2 regions of the Streptomyces sclerotialus genome follow, and region 1 is predicted to be linked to the other one. Evidence: riboswitches for the same ligand, from Rfam matches in the RefSeq annotation. Region 1 holds a riboswitch; the other holds the start of a gene.
The links. A riboswitch is a leader RNA that binds a small molecule or an ion and turns the genes downstream of it on or off. The one in region 1 is predicted to bind S-adenosylmethionine.

Region 1 (5,543 bases):
ACGTCGTCCGTCTTCTTCGCGACCTCCTTGACCAGCTCGGCGCCGATCTTCTCGTACGGGTCCTCGAGCTCGATCTCCTTGGCGATGGACACACCATCGTTGGTGATCGTGGGGGCGCCCCACTTCTTCTCAAGGACGACGTTGCGGCCCTTGGGGCCAAGGGTGACCTTGACGGCGTCGGCGAGCTGGTTCATCCCGCGCTCGAGACCGCGCCGTGCCTCCTCGTCGAACGCGATGATCTTGGCCATGTGAAGTGGTCCTCCCGGACAGGGGTGGATTGCTCCGGACCGCGTGGCGCCCGCGACGGACGGCCTGCGCCTGGTGGTTCCTTCCCCACCCGGCAACGGGCCTCACCGACCCGGTCCTTCTGTCACTCTCACCTTCAGAGTGCTAACGCAATGATTAGCACTCGACCCCCTCGAGTGCAAGCGGCTCGGGGTGCGAGCTGCCGCGGCGACGGGCTCGCGGCTCGACCGCGTTCACAACAAGAGGCCCGCACCCCCTCAAGGGGGCACGGGCCTCCGTACGCTGCAGTCGGTCGGCGCTTCAGCCGGCCACGCGAACCATGTCCGCCTGCGGCCCCTTCTGGCCCTGCGAGATCTCGAACTCGACCCGCTGACCTTCCTCAAGGGTGCGGTAGCCGTCCATCTGAATCGCGCTGTAGTGGACGAAAACATCCGCACCACCGTCGACCGCGATGAAGCCGTACCCCTTCTCCGCGTTGAACCACTTGACGGTGCCCTGAGCCATTCCTAACTCCCCTATTGCTGGCCCTTGCGCAGGACCGCACTCCGCGGACCCGGGTCAGACCTCACCCCCAAGGAGGGTGTGCGCCGGAACGCGTCGACCGCCGCTGAATGTATCTGCACCGATGCCCAGCGCAACAGGTCAATCGGACGAGAATTCTGCCCACGACCATTCGCCGATAACGGCCGAAGTCGCGATAATTCTGGGCAAGCCGGGCCGGGCATAGCTCATCAACGCGACAAATTGCGCACACACTTTGGGCACATCTTGTCGCGTTCTCATATGCGTCAGGCACGCGCGCGAAGAGGATTCACCTCAACTGTATCGCCTTTAACGACATGGAATCGCCCCGTCCGCTTCTGCTGCGGACGGGGCGATTCCGGGGAGTGCGTGCCGTCATTCACCGGACGGTGCACAAGGGGCGCACACAGGGCGCGCAAAGGGGCGTACGGAAGCTTTTCAGCAGCCGCCCGCCACCGCGGGGATGATCGAGACGCTGGCGCCGTCGGGCGTCGCCGCCTCCAGACCGCCCTCGAAACGCACGTCGTCGTCGTTGACGTAGACGTTCACGAAGCGGCGCAGCTTGCCCTGGTCGTCCAGGACGCGGGCCGCGATGCCGGTGTGGTTCTTCTCCAGGTCGGCGATGACCTCGGAGAGCTTCGCGCCCTCGGCGGGCACCTCGGCCCGGCCGCCGGTGTAGGTGCGCAGGATGGTGGGGATGCGGACGTTCACGCTCATGGTGTTTCTCTGCCTTCCGGGTTCAGTGGCAACGAGTGCGGGGCAGCGTTCCGGCCGGGGGCCGGGGCTCAGCCGAGGCCGGCCTCGCGGAAGGAGTCCAGGCTCGGGCGGATGGTCGCGGTCGGGCCGGTCGTCGGCGCCACTGCGTCCAGCGTCTTCAGGCCGTCGCCGGTGTTCAGGACGACCAGCGACTTCGCCGGGTCGATCTGCCCGTTCTCGATCAGCTTCTTGGTGACGCCGACGGTCACGCCGCCCGCGGTCTCCGCGAAGATGCCCTCGGTGCGGGCCAGCAGCTTGATCGCGTCCACGACCTGCTCGTCGTCGACGTCCTCGACCGCGCCGCCGGTGCGGCGGGCGATGTCGAGCACGTACGGGCCGTCCGCCGGGTTGCCGATGGCCAGCGACTTGGCGATGGTGTTCGGCTTCTGCGGGCGGACCACGTCGTGGCCGGCCTTGAAGGCGGTGGACACCGGCGAGCAGCCCTCGGCCTGGGCGCCGAAGATCTTGTACGGCTTGTCCTCGACCAGGCCGAGCTTGATCAGCTCCTTGAGCCCCTTGTCGATCTTGGTGAGCTGCGAGCCCGAAGCGATCGGGATGACGAGCTGGTCCGGCAGCTCCCAGCCCAGCTGCTCGCAGATCTCGTACGCGAGCGTCTTGGAACCCTCGCCGTAGTACGGGCGGAGGTTGACGTTCACGAAGCCCCAGCCCTCGCCCAGCGGGTCGCCGATGAGCTCGGAGCAGAAGCGGTTGACGTCGTCGTAGTTGCCCTCGATGCCGACCAGGTCGCCGCCGTACACCGCGGCCATGACGACCTTGCCCGCCTCCAGGTCGTGCGGGATGAACACGCAGGAGCGGAAGCCGGCCCGGCGCGCTGCGGCGCCGACGGCGCCGGCGAGGTTGCCGGTGGAGGAGCAGGAGAGGGTGGTGAAGCCGAAGGCGCGGGCCGCCTCGACGGCGATGGCCACGACGCGGTCCTTGAAGGAGTGCGTCGGGTTGCCGGAGTCGTCCTTCACGTACAGGCCGCCGGTGACGCCGAGCTCGGCGGCGAGGCGGTCGGCCTTGACCAGCTTGGTGAAGCCGGGGTTCAGGTTGGGCTTGTCGGCCACGTCCGCGGGGACGGGCAGCAGCGGCGCGTACCGCCAGATGTTGTCCGGACCGGCCTCGATCTGCTTCCGGAGGCCCTCGGGGTCGCCGCTCGGCAGGTCGTAGGCCACTTCGAGCGGCCCGAAACATTCCTGGCACGCGAAGATCGGGCCGAGCGGGAAGCGGGTGCCGCACTCGCGGCAGGACAGCGCCGCGGCGGGACCGAGGGAGACGGAGGTAGCGGTGTTCTCAGCAGCTTGCACAGCCATGGAGGCGAGGCCCTTTCTCCTCATCTTCCTCACGACGCATCTCGCCGTGAGACGGATTTGGCACCTTCCCTAGCCGGGAGCCTCGCGCGGCGGACATCAGCGTCCTGGCGGCAAGACCGGCTGGAGGGTTGCCGGGGCTTCAACGGGCCGTATCCCTCTGCCCCTCTGGATGAGCGGTATGGCCTGCGTGCGAAAGGCAGGCATTTGTTCAGCGGTGACCCCGGCATGCGGTGGTCATCCGCGTTGTTCAAGACTGTAACCGAAGGGGTGGACGGTTGAGATAGCCGTCCGAACCGCGAGATGGCTCACATCGCGTAGCCGGATGGCTCAGACGCGTAGCAAAAGGAGACGGATACGTGCTGGAAGAGGTGGAGCGCTGGCTGGCCGGACGCTCCTGGTCCGCCGCCGACCGACCGCTCGACCAGCTGTTGGCCGCGAAGAGCCGTACGGGGCGGACGGTCAGCGTCGTGCTGCCCGCGCTCGACGAGGAAGCCACGGTCGGCACGATCGTGGAGATCATCCGCCGTGACCTGATGTCCGACGCGGTGCCGCTGGTCGATGAGCTGGTCGTGGTGGACTCCGGCTCCACCGACCGCACCTCCGAGGTCGCGGCCGCGGCCGGCGCCCGGGTCGTGCACCGCGACGCGATCCTGCCCCGGCTGGCGACGGTGCCCGGCAAGGGCGAGGTGCTGTGGCGCTCGCTGCTGGTGACCAGCGGCGACATCGTCTGTTTCGTCGACGCCGACCTGCGCGAGTTCTCCGCGGACTTCGTGTCCGGGATCGTCGGGCCGCTGCTGACCGACCCGGACGTGCAGTTCGTGAAGGCCATGTACGACCGGCCGCTGGGCGGCGAGGCCGGCGGTCCCAGGGCGGGCCAGGGCGGCCGGGTCACCGAGCTGGTGGCCCGCCCGCTGCTCAATCTGCACTGGCCGCAGCTGGCCGGCTTCGTCCAGCCGCTGGGCGGCGAGTACGCGGCGCGCCGCTCGCTGCTGGAGCGGCTGCCCTTCCCCGTCGGGTACGGCGTCGAGCTGGGACTGCTGGTCGACGCGCTGCACACGGTCGGCCTGGACGCGCTGGCGCAGGTGGACGTGGGGGTGCGCAAGCACCGGCACCAGGACGGGCAGGCCTTGGGCAGGATGGCCGCGGCGATCTACCGCACCGCCCAGCTGCGGCTGGCGCGCGGGCACCTCGTACGGCCCCGGCTCACCCAGTTCGACCGGGGCGAGTCGGGCGGCTTCGTCCCGCGTACGACCGACGTGGACACCGAGGAGCGGCCGCCGATGCGCGGCGTACCGGAGTACGAGGCGCGGCGGGCGGCCTGAGGCCCGCGGCCCGTGAGCGGTCCGGCTCTCCGGTCCTGGCCACGGGCCGCGCGCGGCGCCCGACGTGCGGCTGCGCCCGCGACGCGCTGCGGGCCGTACGTTTGAGCGGATCTGTGGCGGGTTAGGTCATCGGCATGGTCTCCTCCAGCTCAGGTGCCCAGGTTCTCGTCGCGTCCAACCGCGGCCCGGTCTCCTACGCCCTGGGCGAGGACGGCACGCTCACCTCCCGGCGCGGCGGCGGCGGACTGGTCTCCGGCCTGTCCGCGATCGGCTCCGACGCCGGAGCCGTCTGGGTGTGTGCCGCCCTCGGCGACGGCGACCGGGAGGCGGCCCGGCGGGCCGCCGCCGGTGACGGGCTGCTGGACCCCGCCGACACCGGCGGGCAGTCCGTCCGGATGCTGGACATCCCGCCCGGGGTGTTCGCCGACGCGTACAACGGCATCGCCAACTCCGTGCTGTGGTTCGTCCACCACCTGCTGTACCAGACGCCGCTGGAGCCGGCGTTCGACGCGGACTTCCGCGGCCAGTGGGCGGCGTACGAGGCGTACAACGCCGCCTTCGCCGACGCGCTCGCCGAGTCCGCCGCGCCGGGCGCCGCCGTCCTCGTGCAGGACTACCACCTCACGCTGGTCCCGGGGCTGCTCCGCGAGCGCCGCCCGGACCTGCGCATCGGCCACTTCTCGCACACCCCGTGGGCGCCGCCGGACTACTTCCGGCTGCTGCCGGACGACGTCGCGGCGCAGGTGCTGCGCGGCGTCCTGGGCGGCGACCGGGCGGCGTTCCTGACCCGCCGCTGGGCCGAGGCGTTCGCCGAGTGCTGCGCGGCGGTGCTGGGTGCCGAGGTGGCGCGGGACGGGGACGCGGGCCTGCGCGTCACGTACGAGGGCCGGACCACCCGGCTCGGCGTGCACGGCCTGGGTGCCGACGCGGACTTCCTGCGCGACCGGTCCCGGCAGCCGGACGTCGACGACCGGCTGGCGGACCTGCGCGCGCAGATCGGCACCGACGAGGACGATGCGCCGCGGAAGACGATCGTGCGGGTGGACCGCACGGAGCTGTCGAAGAACATCGTGCGCGGGCTGCTGGCGTACCGGCGGCTGCTGACCGACCGGCCGGAGTGGCGCGGCCGGGTGGTCCACATAGCGTTCGCCTATCCGTCGCGGCAGGACCTGGCGGTGTACCGGGAGTACACCGAGGAGGTCTCGCGGCTGGCCGGGGAGATCAACGACGAGTTCGGCACGGACGGCTGGCTGCCGGTCGTGCTGCACGTGAAGGACGACTTCGCGCGCTCCCTGGCCGCCTACCGGCTCGCCGACGTCGCGCTGGTCAACCCCATCCGCGACGGCATGAACCTGGTCGCGAAGGAGGTGCCGGTGGTGTCGGA
Region 2 (5,543 bases), 2.3 Mb from region 1:
CGTAGCAAAGAACGCCACCCAGAGGGCCCTGTCCGAGCACCGGACAGGGCCCTCCGGCGTTGCACCGGGCCCGATAGGCTCGACCGAAGCAGTTGGGACGAACCAGGAGTGTGGACCATGAACGTTGTGACCCCGGATGGCGGCGGCAGCGTGGCGGCCCGCACCTGGCCGGGCGTGCTGAACGCCCTCCTCGAAGGCCGTGACCTCTCCGCCGACTCCACCGAGTGGGCGATGGACCGGATCATGCGCGGCGAGGCCAGCGACGCGCAGATCGCCGGCTTCGCGGTGGCCCTGCGCGCCAAGGGCGAGACCGTCGCGGAGATCTCCGGACTGGTCCGCGCGATGTACGAGCACGCCAACCTCATCGAGGTACCGGGCCCCAGCGTGGACATCGTCGGGACCGGCGGCGACGGCGCCAAGACCGTCAACATCTCCACGATGTCCTCGGTCGTGGTCGCCGGCACGGGCGCGAAGGTCGTCAAGCACGGCAACCGCGCCGCGTCCTCGGCCAGCGGCGCGTCCGACGTCCTGGAGAAGCTGGGCGTGAACCTGGACCTGACGCCGCGCCGGGTGGTGGAGGTCGCCGAGGAGGCGGGCATCACCTTCTGCTTCGCGGTGAAGTTCCACCCGGCGCTGCGGCACGTGGGTGCGGCGCGCGGCCAGCTGGGGATCCGGACCGTCTTCAACTTCCTCGGTCCGCTCACCAACCCGGCCCGGGTCCGGTCCCAGGCGGTCGGGGTGGCCGACGCCAGGATGGCGCCCATCGTCGCCGGCGTCTTCGCCGAGCGCGGGCACTCGTCCCTGGTCTTCCGCGGTGACGACGGCCTCGACGAGCTGACGACGACCACCACCTCCCGGGTCTGGGTGGTGCGCGACGGCGCGGTCCGCGAGGAGTCCTTCGACCCGCGGGACGTGGGCATCGGCCTGGTCCCCGTAGAGGCGCTGCGCGGTGCGGACGCCTCCTACAACGCGGACGTCGCGCGCCGTCTGCTGGCTGGTGAGACGGGCCCGGTACGGGACGCGGTACTGCTGAACTCGGCGGCGGCGCTGGTCGCGCTGGAGCCGACGGACGCGCCGCTCACGGAGCAGATCGCGGCCGGGATCGCCCGGGCCGCCGAAGCGATCGATTCCGGGTCGGCCCAGCGCGTCCTGGAGCGCTGGGTGACCGTCTCGCAGGCGTAACCCGGAGGCGCAGGCGACCCCGCGCCCCGCTAAGGGCGCGGGGAACTGCGCGACAAGCCGCAACGGCGCCGCACCCGGCAACGGGGAGACGACCCTCCCCGGCGGCCGAGGGGTGTCCGCATCCCGGACGCCCCTTGCGGCTCCGCGATCATGTGGCATGATTCTCGCCAGGTCACGAGTGACAGCGATCAGGCCCCGGCTTGCTGTCCGGCAACCCTCCGTCCGTGGCGGGGTGCCCCGGGTGATGACCAGGCCGCAGGCAGCAAGGCCCGCGGCAAGCGCGGATCCCTCGCCAGGGATCCTGGTTATCGAGGGAGCTCTTCCGTGATGCAGCGAATGCGATAGGGCCGGTCGGCCCCTTTTTCCCACACCCCGCCTGTGGCGCCCCTCTGTACGCGTCGTACGAGGTTCATGTGCGCGCCCGCGGGTTCCTTCCACGCCCCGTGCGTGTCATTCGCCTACTCCGTACGTTCGTACGGTTTTACGCCTCCGGGAGACTCCGCCATGTCCGTGCGCGCTGAAACCGCCATCCCCTCCGCCGACGCCGACCCCGCCTGCACCGCCGCCGCGCCGCTGCCGGTCCTCGGCCGTGACGTGCGCGTCCCGCTCGTCACCGGCGGCGAGGTCACCTACGCCGCGCTGGACTACGCCGCCAGCGCCCCGGCCCTGCAACGGGTGTGGGACGACGTGGCCGCGTACGCGCCGTACTACGGCAGCGTGCACCGCGGCGCCGGGTACCTCTCCCAGCTCTCCACCGACCTCTTCGAGAACAGCCGGAAGACGGTCGCGGAGTTCCTGGGGTGCCGCGAGGCGGACCAGGTGGTCTTCACCCGGTCCACGACCGACTCGCTCAACCTGCTGGCGGGCGTGCTCCCCGCGGGCACCCGGGTGTTCGTCTTCGAGACCGAGCACCACGCGTCGCTGCTGCCCTGGGAGCAGCGGGACGATCTGACCGTCACCTATCTCGACGCGCCGAGCTCCCCGCGGCAGGCGGTCGACACGCTGGAGAAGGCGCTCGCCACGCGTGAGCCCTACGGCCCGGCCCTGGTGTGCGTGACCGGCGCGTCGAACGTGACCGGTGAGCTGTGGCCGGTACGTGAACTGGCGGCCGCGGCCCACGCGCACGGCGCGCGGATCGTCCTGGACGCGGCCCAGCTCGCCCCGCACCACCCCGTCGACATCGCCGGCCTGGACGTGGACTGGGTGGCCTTCTCCGGCCACAAGCTCTACGCGCCCTTCGGGGCCGGCGTGCTGGCCGGCCGCGCCGACTGGCTGCAGGCGGCCGAGCCGTACCTGGCCGGCGGCGGCGCAAGCCGTACGGTCGCGCGCCGGGAGGACGGGGGAGTGGCGGTCGAGTGGCACACCACGGCCGCCCGCCATGAGGCCGGTTCCCCGAACGTGATCGGCGTGTACGCGATCGCCTCCGCCTGCAAGGCGCTGACCGAGGCGGGCTTCGACGCGCTGGTCGCGCGGGAGCGGCAGCTGATCGCGAAGGTGCGGGCCGGGTTGGCCGAGGTGGCGCAGGTGAAGGTGCTCTCGCTCTTCGGCGACGACGCCGCCCGGGTGGGCGTGCTGTCCTTCGTCGTCGAGGGCTGGAACAGCTCGCACTTCGCTGCCGCGCTGTCCGCGGAGTACGGCATCGGCGTACGGGACGGACTCTTCTGCGCCCACCCGCTCGTGCGGACCCTGCTGGGCAGCGACCCGCAGGACCCGGGGGAGTGCGGCGCGCCGGACGCCCGGCCGGGGGAGCGGTCGCTGAACGCCATCCGGGTGAGCTTCGGGGCGGGGACGCCCGATGAGCACGTGGAGCGGTTCGTACGGGCGGTCAAGGAACTCGTCACCGAGGGCGCGCGGTGGTCCTACCGGACCGAGGAGGGGCGCTGCGTCCCGGACCGCGGCGCGGCGGTCTGAGACCACGGACGACGGACGGCGGGGTCCCTGCGGGGCCCCGCCGCGGCGTTGCGCGTCAGGCGTCCAGCCCGATCGCGAACGCCGCTTCCAGGTCGTGCTGAGAGTACGTGCGGAACGCGATGTGGGTCTCGGTGGAGGCGACGCCGGGGACCTTGCTGATCCGGCCGGGGATGACGTCGGCCAGCTCGTCGTGCTCGGCCACCCGGACCATCGCGATCAGGTCGTGCGCGCCGGTGACCGAGTAGACCTCGCTGACGCCGTCGAGGGCCGCGATCTTCTCGGCGATCTCCGGGATCTGGTCCACGCTGGTCTTGATGAGCACGATCGAAGTGATCACGGTTGGCTCTCTCCCTCGGTCGGCCGTTCTGTGGGCCCCACCCTACCGGGGAGCCCCGGCGCGGCCTGCGGTGGAGCGTCCGGTACGCGGTAGCGGACCCAGGCGTACCCGAAGCCCAGCAGGAAGCCCACGACGTGGGCCAGGTAGGCGACGCCGGGGCCGCTCGCCGCGCGCTGCGCCGCCAGCCACTGGAGCACGAACCAGAAGAGCAGCACCGCCCAGGCAGGGAAGCGCAGCGGCAGGAAGAAGAGGAACGGGAAGAGGCTGGTCACCCGCGCCCGGGGGAAGAGATAGAGGAAGGCGCCGAGCACGCCGGAGATCGATCCGGACGCGCCGACCAGGGTCTGGCCCGAATCGGCGTGCGCCGCCGCGTAGCCCAGCAGGGCCACGTAACCGGTCAGGACGTAGAAGACCGCGAAGTGCAGCCGGCCCGTCCTGGCCTCGGCCATGCCCCCGAAGACGTAGAGGAAGAGCATGTTGCCCAGCAGGTGCAGCCAGCTGCCGTGCACGAAGAGCGCGGTGAGCGGGGTGAGCAGCGCCTTCGGGTCGCCGCTCCACAGGTCGCGGGGGATGACGCCCCAGCGGGCGAAGTACGCGCTCTGTGCCTGCAGGAGCGATTCGCCCGTGCCGTGTATCCCGTTCAGCCCCGACGCCGGGCCGATGACGAAGACCACGCAGCAGATGCCGATGAGGACGTTGGTCGTACGGGAGAACACGGTGCGCAGGGACGGGGGCGAGGCCGACATGAAGTGATCATGCCGTAATAGCCACAAAGGGGACAGAGTGCCTCGCCGTGTTCCGGCAGCCGGGCGCGGACGGCGGCGGGCCGCCGCCAGGCCGTAGGGTTACGGGCAGTACTTTCCGTACTTCCGCAGTTCGACGGCGCACCGCGTGAATCCGCACGACCGCACGACGCTTGACGAAAGAGGACGAGAGAATGGCTGTTCCCCTGCCGACGGCCGAAACCCGGTGGCGCTGCACGCTGTGCGGCAACCTCACGCGTTTCGACGTGACCCGCCGGTCCAAGGTGGTGGAGTACGTCCACCTCGACCTGGCCGGTGAGCCCAAGGTCGAGGAGCGCGAGGTGCTCAGTGAGAGCATCGAGTCCGTCCGCTGCCGCTGGTGCAACGCGGTCGACCAGATCGAGCTGGTGGACCGGCCCGGCGCGGACGCCTGAGATCGGAGCGGTGCAGCAGTGGTGGAGCGTCCAGCAGGGCATGAGGGGGAAGAGCGCGACCCGGAGGCCGGTGCGGCCGACGAAGTGCTCGACCGTCCCCTGCCCGAGGGCGTGCGGCGCCGTGTCGTGGCGCTCACCGCGGAGTCCTTCGGCGGCCTGACGGTCGCCGAACTCCCGCCACCACTGCGCCAGTACGCCCGCTTCACGCCCTCCCGGCGGGTGAAGTTCGCGGGCAACGCGATGGCCGCGGCCCTGGAGAGCGATCCGGTCTTCCGGCAGCGGATCGCGGCCCGGCTCCGCGAGACCCAGCGGGAACTGGCCGACGCCCTCCAGCAGGGCACCCCGCCCGCCGCCGCCGACCCGCAGGACGTCGCGGCGGCGGCGTACGTTCTGCGCCCGCCGGGCTGGGTGAAGCTGGTCGCCGCTGCGGGCGAGGAGGTCCGGCGCGCCGACGAGCTGCGGGCCGACGAGGAGGCCGAGCGGGAGCTCGCGCGGCTGCGGGAGGAGCTGGCCGAGGCACGGGCGGCGGCCCGTACCGAGGCCGACAAGGCCAGAGGCGACCTCGAAGCGGCGCGCAAGGAGAACGACGTGCTCCAGCGCAAGCTGCGCAGCGCGCTCAGCGACGTCAAGCGCGCCCAGGCCGCGGCGCGCAAGGCGGAGGCCGAGACCGAGTCGCTGCGCTCGGCGGCGGCCACGGAGAAGGCGACCGCCGACAGCGAGATGCGCCGGCTGAAGGCCCGGGTCGCGGAGGCGGAGTCGGCGCTGGAGGCCGGCCGCCGTGCCGCGCGCGAGGGGCGCAGCGTGGAGGACATGCGCCTCCGGCTGCTGCTGGACACCGTGCTGGACGCGGCTCAGGGGCTGCGCAGAGAACTGGCGCTGCCGCCCGCCAACGTCCACCCCGCCGACACGGTCGACGCGGTGGAGCCGGGCCGGATG

Region 2: another riboswitch for S-adenosylmethionine. It lies ahead of AAC944_RS11140 (aminotransferase class V-fold PLP-dependent enzyme); the one in region 1 lies ahead of thrC (threonine synthase).

What each region holds. Positions count from the first base shown of each region.
Region 1 is NZ_JBFOHP010000002.1:4,847,360-4,852,902, reverse strand. Features, by position in the region: gene groL (chaperonin GroEL) at 1-248, opposite strand, end outside; gene AAC944_RS21610 (cold-shock protein) at 547-750, opposite strand; gene AAC944_RS21605 (MoaD/ThiS family protein) at 1,207-1,485, opposite strand; gene thrC (threonine synthase) at 1,554-2,837, opposite strand; SAM riboswitch class I at 2,855-3,013, opposite strand; gene AAC944_RS21595 (glucosyl-3-phosphoglycerate synthase) at 3,194-4,159, shown strand; gene AAC944_RS21590 (alpha,alpha-trehalose-phosphate synthase (UDP-forming)) at 4,294-5,543, shown strand, end outside.
Region 2 is NZ_JBFOHP010000002.1:2,499,554-2,505,096, reverse strand. Features, by position in the region: gene trpD (anthranilate phosphoribosyltransferase) at 118-1,182, shown strand; SAM riboswitch class IV at 1,353-1,469, shown strand; gene AAC944_RS11140 (aminotransferase class V-fold PLP-dependent enzyme) at 1,687-3,093, shown strand; gene AAC944_RS11135 (Lrp/AsnC family transcriptional regulator) at 3,149-3,430, opposite strand; gene AAC944_RS11130 (rhomboid family intramembrane serine protease) at 3,427-4,176, opposite strand; gene AAC944_RS11125 (hypothetical protein) at 4,368-4,607, shown strand; gene AAC944_RS11120 (NYN domain-containing protein) at 4,626-5,543, shown strand, end outside.